DNA from 2 places in the Janthinobacterium sp. SUN120 genome. Region 2 is predicted to be linked to the other one. Evidence: predicted binding sites of a transcription regulator. Region 2 holds the regulator's gene; the other holds the start of a gene.

Region 1 (14,508 bases), on a different contig from region 2:
CTTGCCGACGGAGTCGCTGAGGGCCGCATTCGTCGCGGCCAGCGCGCGCTTGCTGCGCGGCGACTGCTGCGGCGTGCCGCTCAGGGCGCTGCCATAGAAGGCAAAGCGCTGGTCGGCGGCCGCCTTCGGCAAGGTGGTGCTGAAATGGTTGATGGCGTGGAAGGCCAGGAAATCCTTCCACGTGGCCAGCGGCACGCTCGCCACCAGCGCGGCGCTGCCCGTCATGGCCGTCGGATGCCAGACGATGAAATCCGTCTGCTTGCCCAGGCCCGCCGCCTGGAAGAAAGCTTGCCAGTCCAGGCCCGGCGCCTTGCTGGCGAAGTCGGCGGCGCGCCACGCGTTATTGCCCTTGGCGACATCGGCCGAATCCTCGCGGCTGGCGTGGCTGGCGGCAATTTTCTGTTCCAGCGCAAACACGCGCGCGGCGCGGGCCGGTGCATCGCGGTAGCCGGCCTGCTTGAGCATGGCGGCGATATGCGCCTGGTAGCCCGCGCGCAAGCCCTGCATGCGGGCGCTGTCGTCCTGGTAAAAGGCGCGGTCGGGCAAGCCCAGGCCGCCCTGCAGCAGGTAGGCGACATTGCGCGTGGTGTCGTTCAAGTCTTGCGCCACCCACAGGCCGAACAGGTTTTCCGTATAAAAATTGGTGGAATTGAGCGGGTCGACATCGGCGCGCAAGCTCTCGCCCAGCGCGCGGGCCAGCCCTGCCTGGTCGCGTATGCCATTGATCTTGCTCAACAAGGGCTTGATCGGGGCCCAGCCTTTCGCTTCGATAGCCGATTCGTCCATCCAGGAACGGTAAAAATCGCTGACCTGGCGCGCGGAGGCATCGGCCTGCGGCGCCGCCGCCAGGCCTTCGACGAGGGCGATGATGCGCTCGTTGGTCGCATTGGCGAGGATGGCGAACGAACCCCAGCTGCTGCGGTCGGCGGGAATCTCCGTGCCGCGCAGCCAGTCGCCATTCACGTAGTCATAGAAGTCGTCGCCGGGCAAGGCAGCGGGGACGGCGGCGCCGGCGACATCGGCGGCGGCCGGCTGGCCGTGCGCCCGGGCGGGCAAGCCGGTCAGCGAAACGCCGGCCAGGGCGAGGACGATGGCGGCCTGGACTGGCGTCCGGGACCAGGAAAAACGCAAACCGTGCATGGCGATCCTTTCGATGGAATAGTCAAAATCATAGCCTGTTTCCCATGCAAAAAGCATCCGGGAACTTTTTTGCATGCGGACAAAAAATCGGCCTATAGTTTCACGACCCCGTGCCGCGCGTACGCCAAGGAGATTGCCATGCAACTGGAAGCGCTGTTCCAGCAACCCCACGCCCTGCCTGCCGCCCCGAAGATCGTCGATGAACTGGTGCGCAGTTTCGACAACCCCGCCATCGCCACCGAAGACATCGCGCGCCAGCTGGGAGCGGACCCGGCCTTGAGCGCCAAGCTGCTGCGGCTGGCCAATTCAGCCTATTACCACGTCTCGCGCAGCATCGGCACGGTGGAAGACGCCGTGCTGATGCTCGGTTTTGTTACCGTGCGCACCCTCGTCATCAGCTCGGGCCTGGTCAGCGGCTTCAAGGCCGTGCCCGGCCTGAACCTGCCGCAATTCTGGCGCTACAGCCTGCACAGCGCCGTGTCTGCCCGCTGGATCGCCAGGCAGACGGGCGACAACCAGGACCTGGCGTTCACCATCGGCATGATGCATGCGATCGGACAACTGGTGATCCATGCCGCCATGCCCGAGCAAGCCATGCAGCTTGACAAGATCGCGCCACCGCTCGATGCGCGCCGGCTCGACGCGGAGCGGGTCTCGCTGGGCTATGACTATGCGCAGGTGGGCGCCGAACTGGCGCGCCACTGGAAGTTCCCCGGCGCCTTTGCCGACGCCATCGCCGCCTTTCCCGACCCGCTGGCCAAGGCGCCGCTGAACCGCCTGGCCGCCATCATCCACCTGGCCGCCTGGCGCGCCCGCATCGATGAAAACGCCCTGAGCAATGAAGAAATCATCGCCTGCTACCCCGGCAGCGTGGCCGAAGCGCTCGGTTTGCCGCCCTCGGTACTGGTCGACAAGATGCCGCCGCCAGCCGAACTGAGCGCGGGATTGGAAGAACTCGTCAAATAAATCCCCCACCGCCGGCATCGCCGACCCTGCATCCATGCGGGTTTGCGGGCGATTCCTGCGGATCGCCAAAATTATCCAAATTATTTTCACTTTTTTTTCAAAAACACCCTCAAGTTCCCGTTAAGCACGCCGTTAATCTAGACAAGCGGTAATCCATTCACTAGTTACGGGTGTGCTCATGACCTCCAACGACGTTCTCTCGATGTATGAAAATATTGCAGGAATGACCAATAAAATGGTCGTGGCCGCACGTTCGAGCGACTGGAATGACTTGGATGCCCTGGAAAACCAGTGCGCCAGCGCCGCCAGCACGGTCATGACGGGCAAGGTACCCGCCCTGGCCGGCGCCTCGCGCCTGCGCAAGATCGACTTACTCAAGCAAATCCTGGCCAACGACCGCGAAATCCGCACCATCACGGAACCGTGGATGACGCAGCTGCCGAACGCCATGCAAGGTTCGCGCGCCCGCATGTAAGTCATATTGCAGCGCCAGAAACGACAAAAGCACCCGCGGGTGCTTTTTTTACGTCTGCCGCCTTGCCGGGGAGCGCGCCATCTGCGGCGCTCGGGAAACAAGGAAGGGGAATTTGGAAGGCGAGCCCCAGGTATCTCCTGGCGTCGCCTCGCTGCCGGTTGCATCCGGCGTTCGCGAGCACATCGTCGGCATCGCGAACCGCTTCCAGACCCAGGCGTTTATGCAACGCTACACCTGTTTGCCGCGCCACACTATCGTTGGTGACTGCGCCAGGCTGGGGCTGTTTTGTCGTAGAGCAAGTCCACTGAATTAATCATATCACCATATTTAAGAAACAGGCAACACGCGATACGCGCATTTTTCTGTCTTTTTTCAATATCTTTTTTTATATCAAATTCCGGCACCGCCTTGACGTAGCCCTTGCAACATCATCAACGCGAGAACGGCTCCGGTTCCGGCTCATCCGCCGCGCCCTCTTCCACCGCTTCCGTCAGCACGGGCGCCTCCTTCTTCTTGCGGCCGAATGGCTTGCGCAGCAAGACCCAGTATTTCGACGGCGCACTAGGCCCCGCCGCCTGCCTGCGCTTGCGCACGACATACACGACGAGGGCCGTCAGCAACAGGAAGGCCAGGGTGCCGATACCCAGCCACAGCAAACCGTTGCCGCCCGCCTTCTTCTCGGCTGCCGGCGCCGCGTGCAGGGGTTTGGGCTTGGCATGCGGCGCCTGCACCTCGGCCGGCGCGGCAACCGGCGCAACGGCGGCAGCAGCGGCGGCAGGTTGCGCCAGCGCCTGTTGCAAGGCGCCGATCTTGCCTTCCAATTCGCCGAGCTTGTCATTCAGGGCCGCGTTTTTCTCATCCAGCGCCACGCATGCTTGCGCCTGCTCCATATTGGCTTGCGGCGCGCAAGCGGCGACGGGCGCCGTGGCGCGGCGCAACGGCGCCGAACGCAGTGCGGTAGCGGCCGGCGCGGGCACGGCGGGCGGCGGCACGAACACGCGCGCCGGGCGCACCAGGCCTTCGGCGCGCGCGCGGGCCGCCAAGGCGGCGGCATCGGGCAACGGCGCGGCGGACACGGCGCGCGGCAATGGCAACGGTTGCGGCACGGGCGCGGGCGCGGGCGCCGGAACGGCGGGCCTGGCTGGCGCGCTGACAGCGGCGACGGCGGCGGCGGGCGGGGCCGGCGTCAGCCACAAGGTGCCCAGGCGCACGACGGCGCCATTGCCACTGCCCAGCAATAAATACAGGTGCACGTGGCCTGCCTGGATCGCTTGCCGCGTTGTCACACGCACATAGTGGCGTCCACCGCGCTCCAGCGGGCTGATGGTCAAGGTTTGCAGGGCCGGATCCATGCCGATGCCGCCGCCGCGGTACACATCGGGCGAAGCCAGGCGCACGGCCACGCCGCCGGCTTCTTCGGGCGCCAGGGCCGTCAGTTCGATCTCCGCCAGCAAGGGCTGGCCCACGTACGACAGCACGGCCATGTCACCCAGTTCGGCCGCCATGACGGGCGGCAAGGCCAGGCTGGCGGCGGCGCACGCGATCAGGGACCAACGGGGAAAGATGCTGCTCTGCATGGACTGATCGCTTTGATAACAGGATAGGAAGGGGAACTCGCCTGTCTTTAACGGCAGGAAATCGCAAAAATATAGATGGGTCAGGGCAAAAATGATGCAATACAGCATCATCCTGTGCTTTTTTGACGCCTGGAGTACACTCGATCCACCTCCATCGATGAAAGGGATGCCATGAGTAGCAGAATCGAACGCGACAGTTTCGGCCCGATCGACGTACCCGCCGACCGGCTATGGGGAGCGCAAACGCAGCGCTCGCTCGAGCACTTCCATATCTCCACGGAAAAGATGCCGCCCGAACTGATCGCCGCCCTGGCCACCGTCAAGCGCGCGGCCGCCCACGTCAACCTGGACCTGGGTCTATTGGATGGCAAGAAAGCCATCGCCATCACGCAAGCGGCCGACGAAGTACTGGCCGGCAAGCATGCCGCGGAATTCCCGCTGGCCGTCTGGCAGACGGGTTCTGGCACGCAAAGCAATATGAACATGAATGAAGTGCTGGCCAACCGCGGCTCCGAGCTGATCGGCGGCTTGCGGGGCGAGGGGCGCCTGCTGCACCCGAACGACGACGTCAACCTGGGCCAGTCCTCGAACGACATCTTCCCCACCGCCATCCACGTGGCCGCAGCCCTGGCCGTCGCCAACACGGTCTTGCCGCCGCTGCGCCAGCTGCGCGCCACGCTGGACGCGAAGGCCACGGAATTTGCCGACATCGTCAAGATCGGCCGCACCCACTTGCAGGATGCGACGCCGCTGACCCTGGGCCAGGAATTTTCCGGCTACGTGGCGCAGCTGGACTTTGCCGAGCACATCATCACGGCATCGTTGCCGCCGCTGCTGCAGCTGGCCGCCGGCGGTACGGCCGTGGGCACGGGATTGAATGCCCACGTGGAATTTGCCGGCCGCATCGCGACGGAACTGGCGCGCCTGACGGGCCAGCCGTTCGAGACGGCCAGCAACAAGTTTGCCGCGCTGGCGGCCCACGACGCCTTGGTGGCCGCCCATGGCGCGCTGAAAACCCTGGCCACGGCCCTCATGAAAATCGCCAACGACGTGCGCTGGATGGCGTCCGGCCCCCGTTCCGGCCTCGGTGAAATCACCATCCCCGAAAACGAGCCGGGCAGCTCCATCATGCCGGGCAAGGTCAACCCCACCCAATGCGAAGCGCTGACCATGCTGTGCTGCCAGGTGTTCGGCAACGATGTCGCCATCACGGTGGGCGGCGCCTCGGGCAATTTCGAGCTGAACGTCTTCAAGCCCTTGATTGCGCACAACTTCCTGCAAAGCGCGCGCCTGCTGGGCGACGGCATGCGCAGCTTCGACGAGCATTGCGCGCACGGCATCGCGCCGAACCGCGAGCGCATCGCCGAACTGATGGAGCGCTCCCTGATGCTGGTCACGGCGCTGGCGCCGCACATCGGCTACGACAAGGCGGCGCAAATCGCCAAGCAGGCCCAGCATGAAGGCACGACCTTGAAGGAAGCGGCGCTGGCCCTGGGCTTTGTGACGGAAGAGCAATTCGGTGCGTGGATCGTGCCCCTGGACATGACGCGGCCCAACAAAAGTTAAGGCTCAGCCTGCATTCCTCCTGGCTTCATGTAAACTATGACCTTAGTTGACACCGTCATTAAGTGTTTAAAACACATCGTTGCAATAAGGGATACAATGCAAAAAGTAAGCTTTGATTTAACATCCGAGTTCGTCGAGCTGAACCAGCTGCTGAAGCTGGTCGGCCTGTGCGACAGCGGTGGCGCAGGCAAGGTCATGGTCGATAGCGGCGTGGTGAAGGTCGATGGCAAGAAGGAATTGCGCAAGACCGCCAAGATCCGTGCCGGCCAGGTCGTCAGCGTGGGCGATATCCGTATCACGGTCGTCGCTCCCGTCTGACCCCGGCATGGGGGTGCGAAAGCAGCCCCATGCGTCCAGCCAGCGCCGCTGCCAGCCGGCTGCCTGGATCAAGCTGCAAACACGTCGTTATTGTCAGATAAATATCGATTGCAGAAGGGAAGCGCCATGGACCATCCCGAACAAGGTACGCGCAGCCAGGAACGCCTGATCGGCGACTTGCGCCAGGTAATAGAAAACGCGGAAGAATTGCTGCGTAACACAGACAAATACACCAGCAGCCTGTACCAGAGCGCGCGCGCCAGGCTGGAACTGGCCCTCGTCGCGGCCACGGCCGAACTCGCCCGCTTTGAAGAAGAGCAAGTCACGCGCATGATGGACGCCACCTTGGCCGCGAATGCCCTGTACCGCGATCAGACGGGCGAGGCGCGTCTGCTGCGGGCCTTCGAATAACCCCTCACGCCGTCAACACCGCATGCGCCAGCCACTGGCGCAAGTGCGCGGCCAGGTCGAATGCAGGGTCCAGCTCGAATGCAGCATCGAGCGCGGCGCCAAACGTCTGCCCCTGCCTTAACGCCAGCAAGGCGGCATGCGCAGCCGCATCCAGTAGCAGCACCTGCGCCTTCCAGCGCGTCCGGCATACGAGCGCGCAGCTCGCCACCTGCATATCCTGCGGAAACATCCCCTGCCGCCCTCCCTCCTGATGCGCCTGCCACAGGGCCGCCACTTGCCAATCCGATTCCAGCAAGGCGCAGGCGGGATGCAAGCTGAAACGCCGCACTTCCAACTGGTCGGGATGCAAGGCGGCCAGCGACTCGGGCGCCAGGCCCTGCGCATCGGCCGCGTAATGGGCCAGGTGCACGGCCCATTCCAGGCGCGCCATGTCCGGCAGATAGGGCAAGTCGGAGATATGCGGGAAAGTGGCCAGAAAATCGGCGAAACGGGCGCCAAACTGGTTCAAATCGGCGCTATCGGATGGCATCTGCCGCCCATACGCGCGCGCCAGGCCGCCCAGGAATTCCTCGCCCACCAGCGCCAGCACGACGGGATAGGCGTGCGCCAGGGTGCGGCGCCAGGTGGCGTTCATATTGCCGCGATACAGTGCAAAACGCTGCGGCACCGCTTCTCCCGCGAACGATGGCAATGTTGCCTCGGCATCCAGCAAGGCCGTGGCAAACGCTTGCTGGCCGGCCGACAGCGCATCAAGCGACGCGGGCGGCGGCGGCGCCGGCAGCGCTATTCCCTGCCATGACGTTGGCGGCGCATGCCGCGCCAGCATGGCTTGCGCCTTGTCCGCCTCGCCCAGCAAGACATCGATGGTGGGCAAGTCCGTATCCCATTCGACCAGCGTGGGCACGGCGCCGAAATGCTGCAAGGCGGCCGCATACAAGTCCCAGACGGGATCGGCCACGGCGGCGCCGTGATGGTCGATCACGGCATGCGGCGTTATCAGATGGCCGCCCAGGTGCAGCTCGCCCACGCTGCCCGGCGCGATGGACTGCATGGCCGTCATAGCGTCTTCGCCGTGGTTGCACTGATTCACATACAGATTATTGATATCGAGCAGCAGCCCGCAACCGCTGCGGCGCGCCAGCTCCGCCAGGAATTGCGCCTCGCTCATGGCATCGTCGGCAAAACGCAGGTAAGTGGAGACATTCTCCAGCAAGATCGGCCTTTTCAGCACATCCTGCACCCTCCCCACCCTGGCGCAGAGCAAATCGAGGGCGGCGCCATTCAAGGCCAGCGGCAACAGATCATTGAGTTGCTGCTGCGCCACGGCGCCCCAGCTCAGGTGTTCCGACACGAGGACCGGCTCGATGCGCTCGACCACGGCGCGCACGCGCTGCAGGTGACTCTCGGAAAAACCGCGCGCGGATCCCAGGCCCAGGCCCACGCCATGCAGGCTGACGGGGTAATCCTGGCGCAGGGTGTCTAATACATGGTTATCCCAGCCCGACGGCTGCAGATAATTTTCGGTGTGTACTTCCAGCCAGCCCACCCTGGGGCGGCGCGCCAGGAAGTCGCGGTAGTGCGCGGCGCGCAAGCCGACGCCGGCAAGCGCTTGAACTGGCGGCGGCATGGGCAGGCGGCGGATGCTTACGGCTGCGTGGCTGGTTTTGCCGCCTTGCCGGCCTTGATGGGCTTGACGGAACCGCCCGCCTGTTCGCACGTGCCCTTGGCAACATACGTCCATTCGGTCGGCAAGTTGTCCGCTTCCGCCTGGCCTGCGCAGGAGTGCGCGCCGTCGGACGAGGCGCAATCGTTCTGCCCTGCCTTGGCCACGCCGTAACACTTTTCCTTGTCGCCGGGGGCGGGACCATCGTGCGCGGCCGCGTTGAGGGTGGTGCCGGCACAGATGCCCGCGAGGGCGGCGGCGATAAGAGCTTGACGTTTGTTCATGGGGAATCCTCTTGCATGGGTCAAAGTAATGGCACGCCCCGGGCTGCGCGATGGGCAACGCGAGGTGATGGACGCCATTCTACTGAATCGGCCGTGCCATGGCGAACCATGGTCAATTAATCAACTTGACAGAGGCGGGGAGAAAAACGGAAGGAAGGCAGGCTGCAGACAAAAACGCCCACGCGCCACCGTCGATGACGGTGGTGTGGCCGTAAGTAATGCAAGCGCCAGACGGGCGCCGCGGGACTGCGCTCAGGCGGTCGTGTTGATGCGGTTGCCGAGGTGAGCCGGCAGACTTGGCGCCGACTGTACCGGTGGCAGCGCTGCCAGCAAGGCCGTGGCGGTCGAGCTTTGGATATCCTGGGCTTTTTTCAGGACAGTCAAGCCGACGGCTTGCCGCGTGCCTGTCTCCGCCATCGTGGTTGACAGTTGAGCAATGCTTCCGACGTCCATACGTTTCTCCAATGAGGTTCTACCCTTGTTAACGGATGCCGCCGGCAAACCTTTAGCTTATTTTTCCAGCTTATTTTCCAACTGCAGCAGCAGCCAGGCCAGCACGTGTTCGCGCGCATTCAAGTCCAGCCATTGCACGCCCTCGCGCAAATCGGTCGGCGCCGGGCTGTCCGACGCGACGGCGATCACATGCGGGTCATGCGGATACAGGGGTGCCTGCCCCACTTCCGGACGGAATACTTCCAGCTTGGGAATCGGGTCCGTCTTGAAGCCTTCGACCAGGGTCAGGTCTGCCGGCCCCATGCGGGCCAATTGCTGCGCCAGGCTGGGTTCCGGCGCGCCGCGCAGTTCATGCACGATGGCAAAACGGTACGGCGACGCCACCAGCACTTCCGCCGCACCGGCCAGGCGCAGGCGGGCGCTGTCCTTCTGCGGCGGCTCCAGCGCCAGGTCATGGTGGCTGTGCTTGACCAGGTTGACGCGCAAGCCGCGCGCCGCCATTTCCTTCACTACAAATTCCAGCAGGGTCGTCTTGCCGCTACCGGAACGACCGATCACACCGAGTACCGGGTGTGCGGGCATCGCATCGTGCATGGTCACTCCTTGATTGAGAAGGAATGATTATACGCAGCCCACCGGCGCTGCCGCCTGGCGCAGGCACCGCGCATCGCCCGACTCATCGCGCAACTCATCGCGCAAATCAAGCGCCGCCGGATTTCCCGCCATTCCTGGCACTGGCGGGCCCCGGCTTGCCGCCCTGCCGCCGGCGCCTGCCCGCCGGCTTCGGCGCTGCCGCTCCCGCCGCTTGACTCGCCGTTTTACTCGCCGTTCTACCATCCACCGCCTGCGCATTCCTCGCCCTGCGCGCCAATTGCCGGTGGGCGGCGATCGCGCCCGCCTCCGCATCGGACTGGAAGGGAACGGCGACAGCGGCGGCCAGCGCGCCATCCGGCGGGGAAGCAGGCGCCAGCGGGGCGAAATCCTGCGCCCGCACATCCGCTTCCCAGGCGGCCCGCTGCGCCTGCACGGCTGCGGGCACGGCAGGCGCAGCGCGCGGCTGCGCCAGGGTCAGCACGGCGCCCAGGCCGCTGGCGGCCGCCACGCGCGCGCCCATCTGGGGCAAGGCGCCATCGGCGGCGCGGCAAAAGCGCTGCAGGATGGTCTTGATGATCGACGCGTGATCGACCACCTCGTGGCTGACGCTGCCAGGCGCGATCAGCGGCGACACGAGCAGCATGGGCACGCGCACGCCGTAGCGGCGAAACGCAGGGTCGTCGTCCACGGCGACGGGCGGCGGCACATGGTCGAAAAAGCCGCCGTGCTCGTCATAACTGAGGATCAGCAAGGTGCGCGCCCAGGCGGGACCGCGCGACAGGGCCTGGTAGACCTGCGCCACCAGCGCCTGGCCGGCGCGGATATCGGCCGGCGGGTGGTCGTCATTGTCGAAGAAATGGGGATCGATCCAGCTGACCGAGGGCAAGGCGCCCGCCAGCGCATCGCCGATGAAGCCATAGCGGCGGGCGCTGGAGCCGAACGGTTCGTACATGTCGGACGAGCGGTAATGGTCGTCCGTCAACGCCAGGCTCCAGGGTTTCCAGGCGGAATAAAACTTCCAGCTGACCTGGGCCCGCTCGAGGTGGCGCACGAAGGATTTGTTCGCATACAGGGGCACGCGCTTGCTGTCCTTGCTGCCGGCCGCCTTGCCGCTGACCGCATACAGGCGGTTGGGCCAGGTGGCGCCCGGCACGGAGCTGTAGCAGCGGTCGCAGACGCAGAATTGCTGCGCCAGGAAATCGTACATGGGCAAGTCGGCCCCATTGTAGTAGCCCATGACCAGGTCGATGTCGGGATCGCCCGGATGCGTTTGCGCATAATCGTCGACGAAGCCACCGTTATTGTTTTGCAATTGCTGCGCCACCGACATGCCCGTATGCGACGGGTCTTGCTGCGGGCCAAAGGCCGTGCGCAGCAAATGGTGCACGGGGTAGCGCACGCCCGCATGCACGTTGGCATGACTGGCCTGCAAGCCATCGATATCGGTGCGCCCGCCTTCCAGGCTCAGATAGCCAAGCATGTGGTCGAACGAGCGGTTTTCCATCATCAGCACGACGATATGGTCGATGCGCGCCAGGTTTCCCAGGCCCTGCGCATCAAGCACACCCTCGCCAGCAGTTGCGGCAGCAATCATCGGACCTCCCCGGCCGCGCACACGGTCGCAGCGACCCTGGTTCGACCAGGCCTGGCCAGTATGGTTCAGCTATGGCGGCCCGGCCTTGATGCACAACAACTCAATATGGCACGCGGTAGCGGTAGCCCTTGAAACTGAAGATGGCCGCCTTCGGCTGCAACTTTTCCAGCACCAGGCCGGGCGCCAGTTCCTCACCCTCGTGGCGCAAGACCTTGTCGATCAACAACAGGCGGTCGGCCGGATTCTTCGAATAGATATAGCCGCCGATGGCGATGGCGGGGATTTGCCGCTGTATCGGCTCGGGCAAGTCGCGCATGCCGGGCACGGTCTCTTCGGCTGACGGCGCGGGCGCTGGCGCGGGCATGGCCGGCGCCGGAGCGGGAGCGGGAGCCGGAGCGGGGACAGGCGGAGCGGCCTGGCCTGGCGTCTCCTGCTTCGGTTCCGGCACGGGCCTCGCATGGTGCACGGGCGCGGCGGTGGCCGCCGGTGGCACGGGTACGGGCACAGCCGCGGGCGCGGGGACAGCAGGCGGCGGCGCTGCCGGCAGCGGCGCGGGCACGGCCTGGGCCAGCACGGCAGGGGCGACGGCCGCAGGCGCCGCCGCGTCCGCTTGCCACGGCTGCCACAGCAGCAGCGCGGCAGCCACGGCCACCGTCACGCCGCCCAGCGCCAGCCACACGGGCGCGCGCCGCACGGCGCCGGATGCGGCGGCATCGTGCAGCGGCACTTGCGGTGCGTGGATCGACGGCAACTCGCCCAGTTGGCGCTCGGCTTGCGACTTTTTCAGTGCTTCAAGTATGTAGGACATCTTATTTCCCCGCCACCATCGCCGTCGCAGCGGGCGCTGCCACGGCAGGAGCCGCGCTGCTCAGGCGCGGCTCCGAATTGTCACCCAGCTGCATCAGGCGTATGAATGTTTTCGGGCCCGCCAGGCCATCGGCACGCAAGTTCTGGCGCTGCTGGAAAGCGCGCAGCAGGCCTTGCATCTCGGCATCGAGCGGCAGATTGGCGGCCGGCGCAGGCAAGCCCTGCTGTTGCGCCAGGCGCTGCGCCAGCCAGTCCACGTCGGCGCCGCGGGCGCCCAGCGGCACTTCGTCGCGCCAGCTGCGCGGGGCACGCCAGAAGGTGGTGAAACTGCCGTCGCTGCGCTGCGCCAGCTGGGCCAGCGGCACGCTTTGTTGTTTGCCATCGAGCAGGACGGTGGCGTTCTCGTCCTGCACGCGCGTCAGCAGCGCCAGTTGTTCCGTCCCCTCCCCGTCGCGCAAGGCCAGCAGGGCGGGACGGTCCAGCACGCGCAGCTCGGCGATACCGCCCCGGCTATGCAGGCAGCGCAGGCCGGCGCGGGCGCCCGCCTGGCAAGCGTCACCGGCCGGCAACTGCTCGCCCCACAGACTGGCCAGCTGGCGCAGCACCGCGTTGCGGTCCGGCATGCTGGCCGGTGCGGGGGCAGACGCGGCGGCAACCGCCACGGCGGAGACGGCCGGCACAGAGGCGGCCACGGCAGGTGCAGGGGGCACGGCGGACGGGCGCGGCATGAAATGCCAGGCCAGCGCGGCCGTGACCACGGCGCCGGCCAGCACGCCACCGGCCACGTGCGGCCAGCGCAGACCCCGTCCGGCAGCCGACTTCCCCTCTTCCGCAAACACTTCCTCGGCGGCGCGGCGCAGTATCTGGCGCGTCACCTGCGGCTGGTTTTCCACGTAGGCGCCCAGCAGCGCGCGGTCGCACAGCAGGTTGATGCGGCGCGGCACTCCCTTGCTCAAGGCATGGATCTGCGCCATCAAACGCGGCGCGAACGGCGTCTGCGCCGTGCTGCCCGCCACGGCCAGGCGGTGGCGGATATAACTGGCCGTCTCGTCCGCCGTCAGCGACCCCAGGTGGTAGCGGGCGATCACGCGCTGCGCCAGCTGCTCGAGTTCGGGACGGGCCAGCATGGCGCGCAATTCCGGCTGGCCGATCAGTATGATCTGCAGCAACTTGCGCTCGCTCGTCTCCAGGTTGGTCAGCAAGCGCAGCTGCTCCAGCACGGCGGCGGACAGGTTTTGCGCTTCGTCAATGATCAGCACATTATTCTTGCCTTGCGCATGGCTGGCCAGCAAGTGCGCATTGATGGCGTCGACATAGCCTTTCACGCTGGCCACGCCGGGCGCCAGGGCGATGCGGAATTCCTCGCAGATCGACAGCAGCAATTCCTCGACGGACAGTTTCGGATTGAAGATGTAGGCAAGCTGGCAATTTTCCGGAATCTGTTCCATGAAGCAGCGGCACACGGTGGTCTTGCCGGCGCCGATTTCTCCCGTCAGCAGCACGAAGCCGCCGCCGCTGCCCACGCCATACAGCAGGTGCGCCAGCGCTTCGCGGTGGCGTTCGCTCATGAACAGGTAGCGCGGATCGGGGGCGATCGAAAACGGCGATTGCTTGAGCTGGAAATAATGCGTGTACATGGAGACCCTGCGGATGAAACGATCAAAATGCGCGGCGGCAAGCCGAACCCCTCATCGGGTGCGGGCGGGCGGCAACGGCTTGTATTTGGCGCAATACACTTTCGCCTTGCTGCGGAAGTAGACGATTTTACTGCCAGGCACGGAACCACGGACAGGAAAGGCGGAATTGTCGAGCTTATTGAAGCGCAGGCCCGAGACGCCGCGGATGGCCGGCTCCAGCTTTTCCGGCGTCGCGTCCGCCACCACGCCCATGAAGACGAGGGGACTGGTGTCGTCGCTGACGATCACGTCGGTAATCGGCGCGCCCCACAAGGTGGCGTCCGTGCGGAACCAGTAAGCGCCCCCTTCATGCTTGTAGGCGGGGCCGAAGGCCGTCAGCAGATACGTATAGAAGGCCTTGTTGTCGATCTGGTCGATGCACAGCACGGCGTTGCCCACCACCTGCCCGAACGTGGATGGCGGCGGCTTTTGCTGCGCCAGCACGCCGGACACGGGCGTGCCCACGGCCAGCAGGGCGAACGCCGCCAGCAGGGCCGGCGCACGCCACGGGCGCGACAGTAAGCGACGCAGGCGCATGATCAGCGCTTGCGCTCTTCTTTCTTGACCTTCTTGGCTTCCTTCTTTTCCTTCATGGTCTTGGCCGGTTCCTTCTTGGCTTCCTTCTTGCTGTCCTGTGCCTTGCTCATTATCTACTCCATACCTGGGCGGAAATGCCTGGGCCATTATGACACTCCCCCATGAAAATGCCACCCGAAAAGCAAAACGGCCGCACAAGGCGGCCGTTCCAGTCGCGCGTCAGCGCACTCTCAGTGCAGGCACAGGCGGCGGCGCGTCTTTTCGATCAGCGCCGCATCGTAGGGATACAGGTTCTCGATGAAGAACAATTCCGTTTCCGCTTCGTCTTCCAGGCACATTTCGATCATGACCGGGCCATCGCTTTCGCGGCCCAGGAAATCCTTCGGCCAGCGGTTCTTGCGGTGCGTGCGCATCATTTCCATGCCCAGCGCAGCCAGCGGCGCCGAC
Region 2 (14,508 bases):
TACGCAAAGTGAACCATGAGCGATAACACGAATGACAAGCTGGACAGTAGCGCGCCAGCCGCCGGCCACGGTGCCCCTGCGGGACACTGGGAGCGCGAGGTGCTGGAAAAGCTGGTATTTGCCACTTTGCAAGAGCAACGCGCGCACCGCCGCTGGAGCATCTTTTTCAAGGTCTTCGGCTTGCTGATCGTGCTGTTCGCCCTGTGGGTGTTTTATGACTACAACACGGCCGACGACAGCGAAACCCTGGGCCGCCACACGGCCCTGATCGACATCAGCGGCGCCATCGAGTCCGAAGGCAGCGGCTCGGCCGCCGTCGTCATCCCCGCGCTGGACAAGGCGTTTTCCGATGCCGGTTCCGTAGCCGTGGTGCTGCATATTAATAGTCCGGGCGGCAGTCCCGTGCAGGCCGGCATGATCGTCGACGAGATGCAGCGTTTGCGCAAGGGCTATCCGGACAAGCCTTTATATGTGGTGGTCGATGAAATGTGCGCCTCGGGCGGCTATTACATCGCCGCCGCCGCCGACCGCATCTACGTCAACAAGGCCAGCGTGGTCGGTTCCATCGGCGTGCTGATGGATGGCTTCGGCTTCACGGGCGTGATGGAAAAGGTGGGCGTCGAGCGCCGCCTGCTGACGGCGGGCGAGAACAAGGGCTTCATGGACCCGTTCAGCCCCCTGACGGAAAAACACAAGGCGTATGCGCAAGGCATGCTCAATGAAATCCACCAGCAATTCATCGACGTGGTGCGCGCGGGACGGGGCAAGCGCCTGAAGGAAACGGCCGATACCTTCTCCGGCCTGTACTGGACGGGCGCGAAAGCCGTGGAAATGGGACTGGCCGACGATTTCGGCACGGTCGACAGCGTGGCGCGCGACATCGTCAAGGCGGAAGACATCGTCGACTACACGCAGCATGAAGGCTTGCCGGAACGGGTGCTGAAGAAGTTTGGCGCCGCCATGGGTGCGGGTGCCATGAAGGCGGCCGTGCAGCAGTCGCAACCGGCGTTGCGCTGAGGACATCACTCTTGGCAGGCAGGCAAGCCAGTCGAGAATGATTTTCAATAAGGTGGTAAATTGGCTTGAAAATAGGGCTGCTTGGGCTATAGTGAAGGCGTAGTTCTTTTCAAGGAGGGGCGATATATCAACTATGTTGTCAGTACTAACTTGATTGGCAGGTCTTGGAACTACTCGCCGCATCGCAGATGTGGTTTTGAGTGAATTTACATTCCTCACTAAAGTCCCGATGGGGCTTGGGAACGGCGGCGCAATGCCGCCGTTTCCTTTTGTGCGTCGTTCATGCTCGATGGTCCGGTATCGCTGGATGGGGTTGGGCGTGCTGGCAAGGCAGGCATGCGAGGGCGTGGCATGGCTGGTCGGATGGGCCGCGCTCAGACGGCGCAGCCGTTGCAGTGCACGGGCAGGGGAACGGCGCTGGTTTCCCTGGCTGCTGTTGCACCGGCGTCAACGTTGCTGCCGATGTCGGACGGCATGTCCGCCATGGCGGGCGCGGTCACGTTGTCGGCCTGCGCATCTGCGTGCGCAAAACCGCCCAGTTCCAGCCAGCACATGAAATGACATTGCGCCTCGGCATGCCAGCGCGTCTGGCTTGCCGGCGATGGCGGCGCGTCCGCATCCTGTGGCGCAGGGGCGGTGCTCCAGCGCGCCACGCCGAGTCTGACCTTGTGCATGGCCGCCTGTTCTGCGGCGATGCGCAGGCGCATGTCGGCGATGTTGCCTTGTAAGGCGATGGTATCGGTATGCTCCATACGATGTCCTTGTCAGTCGTTGCCTAGTTATTATTCCTAAACCTCGTTAGGCGGATTCCTAACGAAGTTTCAGTCTATCAACGCGATATTCCGAGCGCTTGATATTTCTCAAAGGAATCAACCATTTCTCGCCAAATCTCACCTTGTTCTTTTTGGTATTTCTGCGTGCACCATGGTTTCGTGCCGCCTGGGCCGCCGCGCGGACGCCAGGCGCCGCCGCTTCACGCTGCCAGCCGCTTCTGGTAAAGTCACGCCCATGAGTAAATTATCCCTAGACCGCATCCTGCAATCGCAGGGTTTTGGCACCCGTAAATATTGTCGTTCCCTTATCGAGGATGGCGATGTCGTCATCGATGGCGTCACCCAGACCAATTACCGCACCACCGTCGAGACCGAAGGCCTGGTGCTGCACGTGTTCGAAGAAGAGTGGGTGTACCGCGCGCACCTGTACCTGGCGCTGAACAAGCCCGCCAACTTCGAATGCTCGCGCAAGCCCAGCCATCATCCTGGCGTGCTGACCCTGCTGCCGGAACAATTCACCTGGCGCGAAGTCCAGCCCGTCGGCCGGCTCGACCACGATACGACCGGCATGCTGCTGATGTCCGACGATGGCCCGTTTATCCATGCACAATCGTCGCCGAAGCGCCACGTTCCGAAGATTTACCAGGCCACCACGCAAGAGCCCGTGACGGATGAGCTGGTGGCCCTGCTGCTGGCCGGCGTGCAATTGCACGACGAGCCGGCCCCGCTGGCGGCCCTCGTCTGCGTCAAGCGCGGCGAGCACCAGCTGGAAATCGTGCTCGAGCAAGGCAAGTACCACCAGGTCAAGCGCATGCTGGCCGCCGCCGGCAACCATTGCAGTGCGCTGCACCGTTCCGCCATCGGCAGCCTGACCCTGGAATCGCTGGGCATCGCCGAAGGCGAGTGGTGCTACCTCACGCCCGAGCAGATCGCGCTCCTGGCCTAGCCCCTTCCTGACCGCCAAAGCCGGGGATATCCCGGCTTTTTGGCGTCTTTAGTCTCCATTGCCTGCATTTGACGAAGTTTCCCGCACATGAAATTAGCTACCCTGAAGGATGGCACGCGCGACGGCCAGCTGGCTGTCGTCTCGCGCGACCTGAAAACGGCCCATCTGGCCGATGGCATCGCCTCGACCCTGCAAAAGGCGCTCGACGACTGGAGTTTCATCGCGCCCCAGCTCGATTTGCTGTACCAGACCATCAATAGCGGCCGCGGCCATCGCGCCTTCGAATTCGATCCCGCCAACTGCATGGCGCCCTTGCCGCGCAGCAGCCTGCGCGTGGCCGGCGCAGCCTACCTGCAGCAGATCGAGCGGGCCTGCAAGGCGGCGGGCAGCGAGGCGCCCGCCAATCTGCGCGATGCGCCGCGCCTGTACCAGGGCGCCAGCGACGATTTCCTGGGCGCCCAGGACGAGATCGTGCTGGCGCACGAGCAGTGGGGCATCGACTACGAAGCGGGCATCGCCGCCATCACGGACGACGTGGCCATGGGGTCGACGCCGGACCAGGCGCACCTGAACATCAAGCTGTTGATGCTGGTCAACGACATCACCTTGCGCAACCTGGCGCCGGACGAGCAGGCGAGTGGTTATGGTTTCCTGCAGGCGAAACCGGCCATGGCGTGCTCTCCAGTCGCCATCACGCCCGACGAGCTGGGGGACGCCTGGCGCGGCGGCAAGGTGCATTACGCGCTGCGCTGCAGCCTGAACGGAAAGTTGACGGGCCAGCCCCATGCGGGCGCCGACATGGCGTTCAATTATCCGCAATTGCTCGCCCACCTGTGCCAGACGCGCAATGCGCGCGCCGGCAGCGTGGTGAGCGCGGGCGGGGTCGCCAACAAGGAAGTCAAGAAGGGATTTTCCAGCATCGTTGAGCGACGTAACCAGGAGATGATCGCCGATGGCGTCGCCGGCACGCCGTATTTGCTGTTCGGCGACGTGGTCCGGCTGGAAATGCTGGGCGATGACGGCAAGTCCCTGTTTGGCGCGATTGAACAGACGGTGAAACAGGCTGAAGCGCGCAAGTCCCGCTAAGGTTACTGGGGAGCAAAGGAAAAGCAGGGGATTCGCCCTCCTTTTCCCTTGATGGCGTTGCGGTAATTGAACCGATAATGCCACATGCCCAGTCCGTATTGCGCCTAGCCAGGCTGCAGGACTTCACCGGAGTTTGATTGATGTCGGAAGACAGCGACGCAGAAAAGACCGAAGCCGCGTCACCGAAGCGCCTCGAGCAGGCGCGTGAGGAAGGCGACGTTCCGCGATCGCGTGAAGTGGCAACGTTCACTGTGTTGATGGCATCCGGCTGCTGCCTGTGGTTTGCCGGCGACGCCATCGTGCGGCGGTTGACGGCCGTCATGGTGTCCGGGCTGACCCTGGACCGGGAACAGATACTCAATCCCGACGCGATGATGTTGCGCATCGGCTACGACGTGGGCTCGGTCCTGCTGACGTGCCTGCCTTACGCGCTGGCCATCATGCTCGTCGCCCTGGCTTCGCCCGTGCTGGTGGGCGGCTGGCTGTTCAGTTCCAAGGCGTTTACACCCAATTTTGGCAAGCTCAACCCGATTCGCGGCCTGGGCAACATGTTTTCGAAGAATGCGCTGGTGGAATTGCTCAAGGCCATCGCCAAGACCCTCGTCGTGGGCGTCGTCGCCTGGATGGTGATGCAGCATCAAAAAGATGCCGTGCTGGGCTTGTCGGTGGAATCCCTGCGCGCCGGTTCGGCCCATCTGATCAGCCTCTTGATCACGGCTTTCCTGTTGATCGTCGGCGCGCTGGGCTTGATCGCCGCCATCGACGGTCCGTACCAGATGTGGCATTACGCCAACAAGATGAAAATGTCCTTGCAGGAAGTCAAGCAAGAGTCGAAGGAATCGGACGGCAATCCGCAGATCAAGGCGAAGATCCGCCAGATGCAGCATGAAATGTCGCGCCGCCGCATGATGGCCGACGTGCCGACGGCCGACGTGGTGGTGACCAACCCTACCCACTACGCGGTGGCCTTGAAGTATGGCGAGAATTCGCGCGGCGCGCCGCAGGTGGTGGCCAAGGGCGTCGACGAGGTGGCGGCGAAGATCCGCGAACTGGCCGGCGAACACAAGGTCGCCATCCTGGAAGCGCCGGCCCTGGCGCGCGCGCTGTACAAGCACACGGACATCGGCGACGAGATTCCCGAGGCGCTGTACGGCGCCGTGGCCGAAGTGCTGGCCTACGTGTTCCAGCTGCGCAGCTATGGCAAGGGCCAGGGCGAGCGTCCCGACAAGCCGAAGAAACTCGACGTGCCGCCCGAGCTCGACCCGCTCGACCCCGCGTCGCAGACCAAACCCGCGGCAGACGCGGCAGACAAGAATAAAGGAAGCACACCATGAACGGCCTGACCATGCCAGCCTGGCTCAGCGGATTGAAAGGCAGCGCCAGCAAGGGCGTCGCCGCGCCGATCATCATCATCATGCTGCTGGCGATGATGGTGCTGCCGTTGCCGGCCTTTATCCTCGACATCTTCTTCAGTTTTAATATCGCGCTGTCCATCATCGTGCTGCTGACGGCGCTGTACACGGTCAAGCCGCTCGACTTCATGGCGTTCCCGACCATCCTGCTCGTGTCGACCATGCTGCGCCTGTCGCTGAACGTGGCGTCCACGCGCGTGGTGTTGACGGAAGGCCATACGGGCGCCGACGCGGCCGGTAAGGTGATCGAGGCGTTCGGTCACTTCTTGATTGGCGGCAACTACACGGTCGGTATCGTCGTGTTTATCATTTTGACGATCATCAACTTTACCGTCGTGACCAAGGGTGCGGGCCGTATCGCCGAGGTGGGCGCCCGTTTCGCGCTGGACGCCATGCCTGGTAAACAGATGGCCATCGATGCCGACCTGAACGCGGGCCTGATCGGCGAAGACGAAGCGCGCCGCCGCCGCACGGAAGTGGCGCAGGAAGCGGAGTTCTACGGCGCCATGGACGGCGCCAGCAAATACGTGCGCGGCGACGCCATCGCCGGCATCATGGTCACCGTCATCAATATCGTCGGCGGTTTGCTGGTGGGCTTGCTGCAGCACGACATGGGCTTTGCCGATGCGCTGAAGAACTATACCTTGCTGGCCATCGGTGACGGCCTGGTGGCGCAGATTCCTTCGCTGATCATTTCCACGGCGGCCGGTATCGTCGTCTCGCGCGTGGCCAGCGAACAGGACATCGGCACCCAGCTGGTGGGGCAATTGTTTGCGAAACCGCAAGTGTTATATATCACCGCCGGCATCATCGGCGGCATGGGCTTGATTCCCGGCATGCCGAACATGGTCTTCATCCTGCTGGCGTCCCTGCTGGCCGGCTCCGCCTATCTGATCAGCAAGAAACGCACGCAGGAAAAAGCGGCGGCCGAAAAGCCGGCCGAAGTGCCGCAAGCAACCGTGGCGCCCGAGCAGGAAGAAGCCAGCTGGCAAGACATCATGCCCGTCGATACCCTGGGCCTGGAAGTGGGCTACCGTTTGATCCCCCTGGTCGACAAGACGCAGGGCGGCGAATTGCTCAAACGCATCAAGGGCATCCGCAAGAAATTTGCCCAGGAAGTGGGTTTCCTGGCGCCGCCCGTGCATATCCGCGACAACCTGGAATTGAAACCGTCCGCCTACCGCATCACCCTGAAGGGCGTGGAAGTGGGCGTGGGCGAAGCGTTCAATGGCCAGTTCCTGGCGATTAATCCCGGCATGGCCAGCGGCACCTTGCCCGGCCTGGCCACGAACGACCCCGCCTTCGGCCTGCCCGCCACCTGGATCGACGCCAGCCTGCGCGACCAGGCCCAGTCGATGGGCTATACGGTGGTCGACGCGGGGACGGTGGTGGCCACGCACCTGAACCACCTGATCACCTCGCACGCTTCCGAGCTGCTGGGCCGCGCGGAAGTGCAATCGCTGCTCGACCACCTGGGCAAGGAGTCGCCGCGCCTGGTGGAAGACCTGGTGCCGAAGATGCTGTCCCTGTCGACCTTGCAAAAGGTGCTGCAGAACCTGCTGGCCGAGGGCGTGCACATCCGCGACATGCGCACCATCATCGAAACCCTGGCCGAGCATACGGTCAGCACGCAAGACCCGAACGACCTGACGGCGCTGGTGCGCGTGGCCCTGGGCCGCGCCATCGTGCAGCAATTGTTCCCCGGCTCGGCCGAACTGTCCGTGATGACCCTCGACAGCCGCCTGGAGCGGCTGCTGATGCAGGCGATGGGCAATGGCGGCGACGGCGCCGGCATCGAGCCGGGCCTGGCCGACACCATCGCGCACCAGGCGGGCCTGGCTGCCCAGCAACAGGAAGCGCTGGGCCTGACGCCCGTGCTGCTGGTGCCGGCGCCGCTGCGCGCCTTGCTGTCGCGTTTCCTGCGCCGCGCCTTGCCGCAGCTCAAAGTGCTGTCGCATGCGGAAGTGCCGGAAACCAAGACCATCCGCGTCACGGCGCTGGTGGGCGCGCAGTAGTTGTGATAAGCGGCATCGGGGTTGGTTCCTGCGGGACGGACTCCCGGTGCTTGCTTTTGGTCAAATAAACATCAATTTCCTCTCGGCAAACTGAATAACGGGTACTTTCCCGTCCTGTTCCTTCGATCATTTCCTGTAAGCATCGCTAATAATGGAAACTGTCCGGGTGATCTGTGTCCATGTGGAAGACAGCACTCAAGCAACAGGAGTCGACGATGGTCACACAGTTCAGCCAATATTGCGCCACCCCCGCCCTGGGAGGCCGGTCATGAATGTGAAGAAATTTACGGGCGCCTCGTCGCGCGATGCGCTGCGCAAGGTGCGCGAAGCGCTGGGCCCCGACGCCGTGATCCTGTCGAACCGCCAGGCCGATGGCGTGGTGGAAATCCTCGCGCTGGCCAATGACGACGCCGCTTCGCTGGCCTCGCCGCCGGCCGCCTCCGAAATGGCCCAGCCCCGTCCCCAGTTGCAGACCCAGTTCGCCACGCCGCAGCGTCCGGCCGCCCCGGCCCAGCGCCCGGCCGCGCCACGTCCTGCCGCGCCGCGCCAGGCTGCCTCCGAGCCAGTGGACATGGCCCGCATGCAGCAGATGATGGCCAGCGCGCTGGCGCACGTCAAGGAAAACGCCGCCGCCGAGATGAGCGGCATGATGAATGAAATCCGCGCCATGCGCGGCATGATGGAAACCCAGCTGGCGGAAATCTCGTGGGGTTCGACGCAGCAGCGCGAGCCGCAAAAAGCCGTCGTGCTGCGCGAAATGCTGGCGGCCGGCTTCTCGGCCAGCCTGGCGCGCTACCTGATCGACAAGCTGCCGGCCGGCCTCGACGGCGCGCAAAGCATGCGCTGGATCAAGACGGTCCTCAGCCGTAACCTGAATACTGTGGCCAATGAAGACGCCATGCTGGAGCAGGGCGGCGTATTTGCCCTGGTGGGCCCGACGGGCGTCGGCAAGACCACCAGCACGGCCAAGCTGGCGGCCCGCTGCGTGATGCGCCACGGCCCGGAAAAGCTGGCCCTGATCACCACGGATGCCTACCGTATCGGCGCGCACGAACAGCTGCGCATCTACGGCAAGATCCTCGGCGTGATGGTGCATTCGGTGAAGGACGAGGCGGACTTGCGCATCGCCCTGAAAGAATTGAAGAACAAGCACACGGTGCTGATCGATACGGTGGGCGTGAGCCAGCGCGACCAGATGGTGACGGAACAGGTGGCCATGCTGTCGGGCGCCGGCGCCGACGTGAAGCGCCTGCTGTGCCTGAACTCCACGGCCACGCAGGAAACGTTGAATGAAGTGGTGCGCGCGTATCAGGGCAGCGGCCTGGCCGGCTGCATCATGACCAAGCTCGATGAAGCGGCCTCGATCGGCAATGTGCTCGACGTGGTGATCCGCCAGAAGCTGAACCTGTTTTATGTGTCGAACGGCCAGCGCGTGCCGGAAGACCTGTACCTGGCCGACCGCGGCTACCTGATCGACCGTGCCTTCAAGCTCAAGCGCGATGCGGCGGCCACGCAGTTTTCCGACGCCGAACTGCCGCTGCTGATGGCGCAGGCGGCCGCCCGCAACAATGAAGCGCGCGGGGTGCACCTTGGCTAATTTCGATTTTGACCAGGCCGAAGGCTTGCGCCGCATGCTGGCCGGCCCGCAGCCGCGCGTCATGACGTTCCTCTCGGCCACGCCGCAGGACGACAAGGGCGCCATGCTGGTCAACCTGGGCGCGTCGCTCGTCTACGGCGGCAATGACGTGCTGCTGCTCGACGCCAGCGGCGGCAGCGATGGCGTGGCATCGCGCCTGGGACTGGCGCACGGCGCCAGCCTGCGTGACGTGGCGCGCCAGCAGTGCGGCTTGAACCAGGTCATCCACCAGGTGCCGCAAGGCTTCGGCGTGGCCAGCCTCGGCGCGCGCAACCATTTGATGGACAGCATGGATTATGCGGGCGAGGATGAACTGCGCCGCCTTGGCAAGACGTTCGAGGTGCTGGCGCGCCAGAGCGGCATCGTGCTGGTCGACGGCGTCGTGGCGGACGAGGGCGCGTGCTTCCCCGTGCCGCTGATGGCATCGTCGGATATCGTCGTGCAAGTCTCGACCAGCGCCACCTCGATCAAGGCGGCGTACTGCCTGATCAAGCGCCTGAGCCAGGAACTGGGACGCCGTCCGTTCGGCATTCTCGTCACCGGCGCTTCCGAATCCGAAGCAAAAGTGGTATACGATAATATGGCGCAGGCGGCGAGCCGCTACCTGGCCGTGAAGCTGACTTCGATGGGTTCCGTGCCTGCCGACGAGTATCTGCACCGCGCGGCGCGGCTGGGCCGCAGCGTGGTCGATGCGTTTCCGCTGGCGGGAGCGTCGGTGGCGTTTCGCGGACTGGCCGAGCGGCTGGCCCGTTCGGCGGCGCCGGTGCTTGGCGGCACCTTGTACCAGACGGGGAGCCCGCACCAGTTCAGCGCCTGAATCGAACCGCAGCACCAGATAAGATGAGAAAACAATAAGCAGCCTATGTACACGGTCAAAGGGAAATCGAACAAGGACTATTTGCTGACGGAGCACATTCCGCTGGTGAAGCGTCTGGCGCACCATATGAAGGCGAAATTGCCGCCTTCGGTCGAGGTCGATGACCTGATCCAGGCCGGCATGATCGGCCTGCTCGATGCCATTACGCGCTATGAAGAGACGCATGGCGCGCAGTTCGAGACGTATGCCGTGCTGCGCATCCGCGGCGCCATGCTCGACGAATTGCGCACCAGCGACTGGCTGCCGCGCAGCATGCGCCAGAACATGCGTAAGATCGAAGAGGCGATGAGCACCCTGCAGCAGCGCCTCGGCCATCCGCCGACGGAGTCGGAAGTGGCGAAGCTGCTGAAAATGTCGCTGGCCGACTACCAGGAAATGCTGGGCGACGGCGGCGGCCACCAGCTCGTGTACTACGAAGACTTTCATGACCCGGACGGCAATGACAGCTTCCTCGACCGCCACTGCGTGGACGAGGACAGCGACCCCTTGCGTTCCCTGCTCGATACCGATTTCCGGCAATCCGTGATCGATGCCATCGACGCGCTGCCGCCACGCGAGAAAATACTCATGGGCCTGTATTACGAAGAAGAGCTGAACCTGAAGGAGATCGGCGCGGTGATGGGCGTATCCGAATCGCGCGTCTCGCAGCTGCATACCCAGGCCGTCGCGCGCCTGCGCGCAACCTTGAGGGAGCTGGCGTGGACTGGTCCAGCGTAATCGGGCTGGCGCTGGCGCTGGCCGGCCTGCTGGTCGGCCAGGCACTGGAAGGCGGCAAGATGGCCTCCCTGCTGCAGCCGGCCGCCTTTGCCATCGTCATCGTCGGCACCTTCGGCGCCGTGCTGCTGCAGACGCGGCTGCGCACTTTTGTCCGCGGCCTGGAAATGCTGCGCTGGGTGTTCCTGCCGCCGTCCGACACGCGCGCCGCGCTGGCGCGCGACATCGGGCAATGGAGCCTGACGGCGCGCCGCGACGGCCCGCTGGCGCTCGAGCGCCTGATGGAAAACACGGCCGACCGCTTCAACGCCAAGGGTTTGCGCATGATCGTCGACGGCATCGCGCCCGACAAGCTGCGCCAGTTGCTCGACGTGGAAATCTCCGCCTACGAAATGGCCGAGCGCCAGGCCGTCAAGGTGTGGGAATCGGCGGCCGGCTATTCGCCCACCATCGGCATCCTGGGCGCCGTGCTGGGCCTGATCCATGTGATGGAAAACCTCACCGACCCCAGCAAGCTGGGCGGCGGCATCGCCGTGGCGTTCGTCTCGACCATCTATGGCGTGGGCCTGGCCAATCTGCTGTTCCTGCCGGTGGCCAATAAACTCAAGGCCATCGTTTCGCGCCGCGTGGTGCAGTATGAAATCACGGCCGCCGTGCTGTACGACATCGCCACGGGCGACCATACGCGCATCATCGAAGAGCGCGTGTCCAGCCTCTTGCACGAGCATTGACCATGATGCGGCGCGCGCGCAGGAAGTATGACGAGGAACCGGATAACCAGGACCGCTGGCTGATCTCGTACGCCGACTTCATCACCCTGCTGTTCGCCTTCTTCGTCGTCATGTATGCGATTTCGCAAGTCAACGAAGGCAAATACCGTGTCTTCCAGAATGCCATCGGCCAGGCCTTCAGCCTGGAAAAGGGCGCACCGCCCATCATCATGGAAGCGCCGCAGGCGATCCCGTTGCCGAACCCCGCCCTGAAACGCCGCACGGAAGCCATCCGCCGCGAGCGCGAACACATGACGCGCCTGGCGCAGGACTTGACGTCGACCCTGGCGCCGCTGGTCAAGGAAGGCAAGGTGCGGGTCACGCAGACGAGCCGCGGCGTGAGCGTGGAAATCAATGCCAGCGTGCTGTTCGACCCGGGCGCGGCGGGCTTGACGGCGGAATCGGACCAAGCCTTGCGCGCCGTGGCCGTGCTGCTCAAGGACGACACGCACGACGTGCAGGTGGAAGGGCATACGGATGTGCAGCCGATCAGCAATTCGACCTTTGCCTCGAACTGGGAATTGTCGGCCGCGCGCGCCAGCGCCGTGGTGCGCCTGTTCATCGCCAGCGGCGTCAAGGCGTCGCGCCTGACGGCCGTGGGCCACGCCGACAATATCCCCGTGGCGCCGAACGCCACGCCGGAAGGGCGCGCGCGCAACCGCCGGGTCGCCGTGACGATTTTGTCGGGCATCCCCGAAACGGTGACGGAAGTGCCGACGGCGCCCGCGGCGCCTGCGCCGGCCAATTGACGCTCGTCAACTGCGGGCCGCCGCTTGGTACAATCGCGCTTTCTTCCTCTTTTATCGTTCCCTCATGAAAAGCAGCTCCCTGGGCGGTCTCGTCTATTCCACTGAAACGGGCCGCATGTGTCCCGCCTGCCGCCAGCCGCTGGCGCAGTGCGCGTGCAAGGCGCAAGCGAAGGCTGCGCCTGCGGGCGATGGCGTGGTGCGCGTCTCGCGCCAGACCAAGGGCCGCGGCGGCAAGAGCGTCACCGTGGTCAAGGGCTTGCCGCTGGACGCCATCGCGCTGGCCCTGCTGGGCAAGCAGTTGCGCACGCAGTGCGGCTCGGGCGGCACCGTCAAGGATGGCGTGATCGAAGTGCAGGGCGACCATGTCGACGCCATCCTGGCCGCGCTGGCCAAGCTGGGCCACCAGCCGAAAAAGGCCGGCGGCTGAGCGTGCGGAGGCGTGCGGCCCGCCGCCGCGCGCCTGTGGTAACGTGCGTTTCCCATCCACGCGCTTCCTCACCATGAACGTCAAATTCACCGGCATGGCCATCGCCGCCGCCATCGCGGCAGCGCTGGCGCTCGCGTACTGGCCCGCTCCCGACGGCGGCGCGCCGGACGCTGCCACCTCCGCCCCTGGTGCGCCAGCGGGACGCAGCCTGGAATCGTATCTGAGTATCGATGCCAGCCCGGTCGCCGATGCCGCGCCGATGCCCGTCACCCTGGCGCAGCAGCTCGCGCGCCTGGCGGCCAGCGGCAAGCCGGAAGACGCGTATGCGGCCTACAATCTGCTCGACGACTGCATTTCATTTGAGAAAGAAAGGCGCTTGCCGGGGCTGGAATTCGAGCTGGGGCGCGAGATGACGGCGCAGGAAAAAGCCGCCCAGCAGCAGCTGTGCGCGGGCCTGACGCAGCGCCAGCGCGAGGAGCGCCTCGGCTACCTGGCGACTGCCGCCAGGGCGGGCGTGCCCGGCGCGGCGACTATCTTCCTGTCGGAAGGGCCGTTCGGCGACCGCAGCGCGCTGCGCAACCGTCCCGACGATCCGCTGGTGCAGGCGTGGAAGCGGCAAGCGATCGCCCAGCTGACGGCGCAGGCGGACGAGGCGGAGCTGACCAGCGTGTCGACTCTGATGATGGCGTATCTGCGCGATGGCGAGGTGGTGCAGAAAGATGCGCCGCAAGCGTATGGCTACCTGCTGGCGCTGCGCCAGGTCTACGACGACATCCTCGCGCCCGGCGTCACCAATCCCTACCAGGACGAATACTGGCACTGGCTGCAGGCGGAATTGACGCCGGAGCAGCAGGCGGCCGCCAGCGCCAGGGCGCAAGCCATCGTGGCGAAATACCGCCAGCATGCGGGGCGTGCCGCACACGGTTGAAGGGCAAGGCCGCTGCGCCTTGCCGGCGGATTGCTGTTAACTAGGGGAAATCAGCCGATGACGACGCGCCGGCTGGCCGTGTTCGTCGTCGGTTGGCCGCTGGGGCCGTAGAAATTGCCGCTCTGGGCCGGGGGGCGCATGGCGTTCAGGGCGCCTTGCGTGTGCAGCATGTGCTTGTTGACGAGCAGGCTGTTCAGGCGGTTTTGCTCCTTGGCTTCGCGCGTCGTCTCGAGCAGGGCTTTCCACAGGGGCGCCGCGTCGGCTTCATTGGCGCCGACCAGCCAGTCTTCCATGCCCGCTTCGGCCGCCGTGAAACCGGCTGCCGCCAGCGCCTGGTGGCGTTGCGCCGCCAGCTGGCTCAATTGTCCTACCAGTGCCGTCTTGCGCGCCGTGAGCTCCGTGATTGCATCGATGTCAGCCGCAACCAGATGCCGCTGTTCTTCTTTCATCAATGCCAGCAATGTGGTCATGAGCTGTTGCTCGTCGCGCAGGCTGGAAAACGGAGTCACTGATTGCATGAGGGAACCTATCTATTTCGTGAGTGCAGCAAGTCCTTGACCGTGTCGAGGAGACCGTCCGCCACTTTTTCTGAGTTGACCTGGAACTGGCCGTCGGCGATCGCGAGCTTGATGCGTTCGACTTTTTTCGTGTCGAACACGGCGCCGCTGCCGGCAGTTGCACTGGCCGCTAATGCCTGTCCTTGCGGCGACAGGCGTACATTGTCCGACGTTGTCGGTGTTGCCTGGGCTTTCTCGGCATTCCGGGCGCCGGAAGTACTCGCGGGCGCCACCGGCAGGCCGGGATTGCTTTTAATGGTGTTATCGGTAATTTTCACAGCGTGATCCTCGTCTGGTCGAAGTCAAAAAACTCCGGGATATGTGTCATTATCGGCACCTTTTGCCGAAACTTTAGTGCGCCAGACCACAATATCGCTGTCCATCCGTGTTTAAAACGCCACCTCCACCAGGCCGCCAGCCCGCGCCACGCCGCTGATCTGCTGGCCGCTCTGCGTGCGTACCTGCACCGTCTGGCCATCGCCGGCGCTGCCGATGGCGCGTCCTTCTGATGCCACCTGGAAACCGTTACCACTCGAAACCACGCGCACCAGCTGGCCTTGCATCACCACCGGCTTGCGGCGCAGGGTGTCGAGGCGCATCG

Evidence for each region. The regulator FliA, encoded in region 2, starts transcription of late flagellar genes. The targets are predictions, from matches to a motif close to CTAAAGTTTNNNNNNNNNNNGCCGNTA.
Region 1: O0879_RS19470 (flagellar protein FliT) is a predicted target of FliA. The motif match lies at 2,215-2,241, and genes of this name have one in related genera.

What each region holds. Positions count from the first base shown of each region.
Region 1 covers NZ_JAPUBW010000003.1:344,952-359,459, reverse strand. The annotation lists gene O0879_RS19480 (M13 family metallopeptidase) at 1-1,140, opposite strand, end outside; gene O0879_RS19475 (HDOD domain-containing protein) at 1,279-2,106, shown strand; gene O0879_RS19470 (flagellar protein FliT) at 2,330-2,581, shown strand; gene O0879_RS19465 (hypothetical protein) at 3,013-4,158, opposite strand; gene fumC (class II fumarate hydratase) at 4,330-5,724, shown strand; gene O0879_RS19455 (RNA-binding S4 domain-containing protein) at 5,821-6,042, shown strand; gene O0879_RS19450 (hypothetical protein) at 6,169-6,453, shown strand; gene O0879_RS19445 (DUF692 family multinuclear iron-containing protein) at 6,458-8,080, opposite strand; gene O0879_RS19440 (DUF2282 domain-containing protein) at 8,098-8,400, opposite strand; gene O0879_RS19435 (YjfB family protein) at 8,653-8,853, opposite strand; gene mobB (molybdopterin-guanine dinucleotide biosynthesis protein B) at 8,911-9,447, opposite strand; gene O0879_RS19425 (alkaline phosphatase family protein) at 9,554-11,041, opposite strand; gene O0879_RS19420 (general secretion pathway protein GspB) at 11,142-11,849, opposite strand; gene O0879_RS19415 (AAA family ATPase) at 11,851-13,485, opposite strand; gene O0879_RS19410 (hypothetical protein) at 13,537-14,061, opposite strand; gene O0879_RS19405 (hypothetical protein) at 14,292-14,508, opposite strand, start outside.
Region 2 covers NZ_JAPUBW010000002.1:794,165-808,672, reverse strand. The annotation lists gene O0879_RS13350 (S49 family peptidase) at 16-1,017, shown strand; gene O0879_RS13345 (hypothetical protein) at 1,392-1,769, opposite strand; gene O0879_RS13340 (16S rRNA pseudouridine(516) synthase) at 2,026-2,736, shown strand; gene O0879_RS13335 (fumarylacetoacetate hydrolase family protein) at 2,824-3,822, shown strand; gene flhB (flagellar biosynthesis protein FlhB) at 3,963-5,156, shown strand; gene flhA (flagellar biosynthesis protein FlhA) at 5,153-7,249, shown strand; gene flhF (flagellar biosynthesis protein FlhF) at 7,518-8,846, shown strand; gene O0879_RS13315 (antiactivator of flagellar biosynthesis FleN protein) at 8,839-9,702, shown strand; gene O0879_RS13310 (RNA polymerase sigma factor FliA) at 9,748-10,479, shown strand; gene O0879_RS13305 (flagellar motor protein) at 10,461-11,207, shown strand; gene motD (flagellar motor protein MotD) at 11,213-11,995, shown strand; gene O0879_RS13295 (translation initiation factor Sui1) at 12,060-12,422, shown strand; gene O0879_RS13290 (hypothetical protein) at 12,466-13,350, shown strand; gene O0879_RS13285 (flagellar protein FlgN) at 13,401-13,868, opposite strand; gene flgM (flagellar biosynthesis anti-sigma factor FlgM) at 13,877-14,185, opposite strand; gene flgA (flagellar basal body P-ring formation chaperone FlgA) at 14,297-14,508, opposite strand, start outside.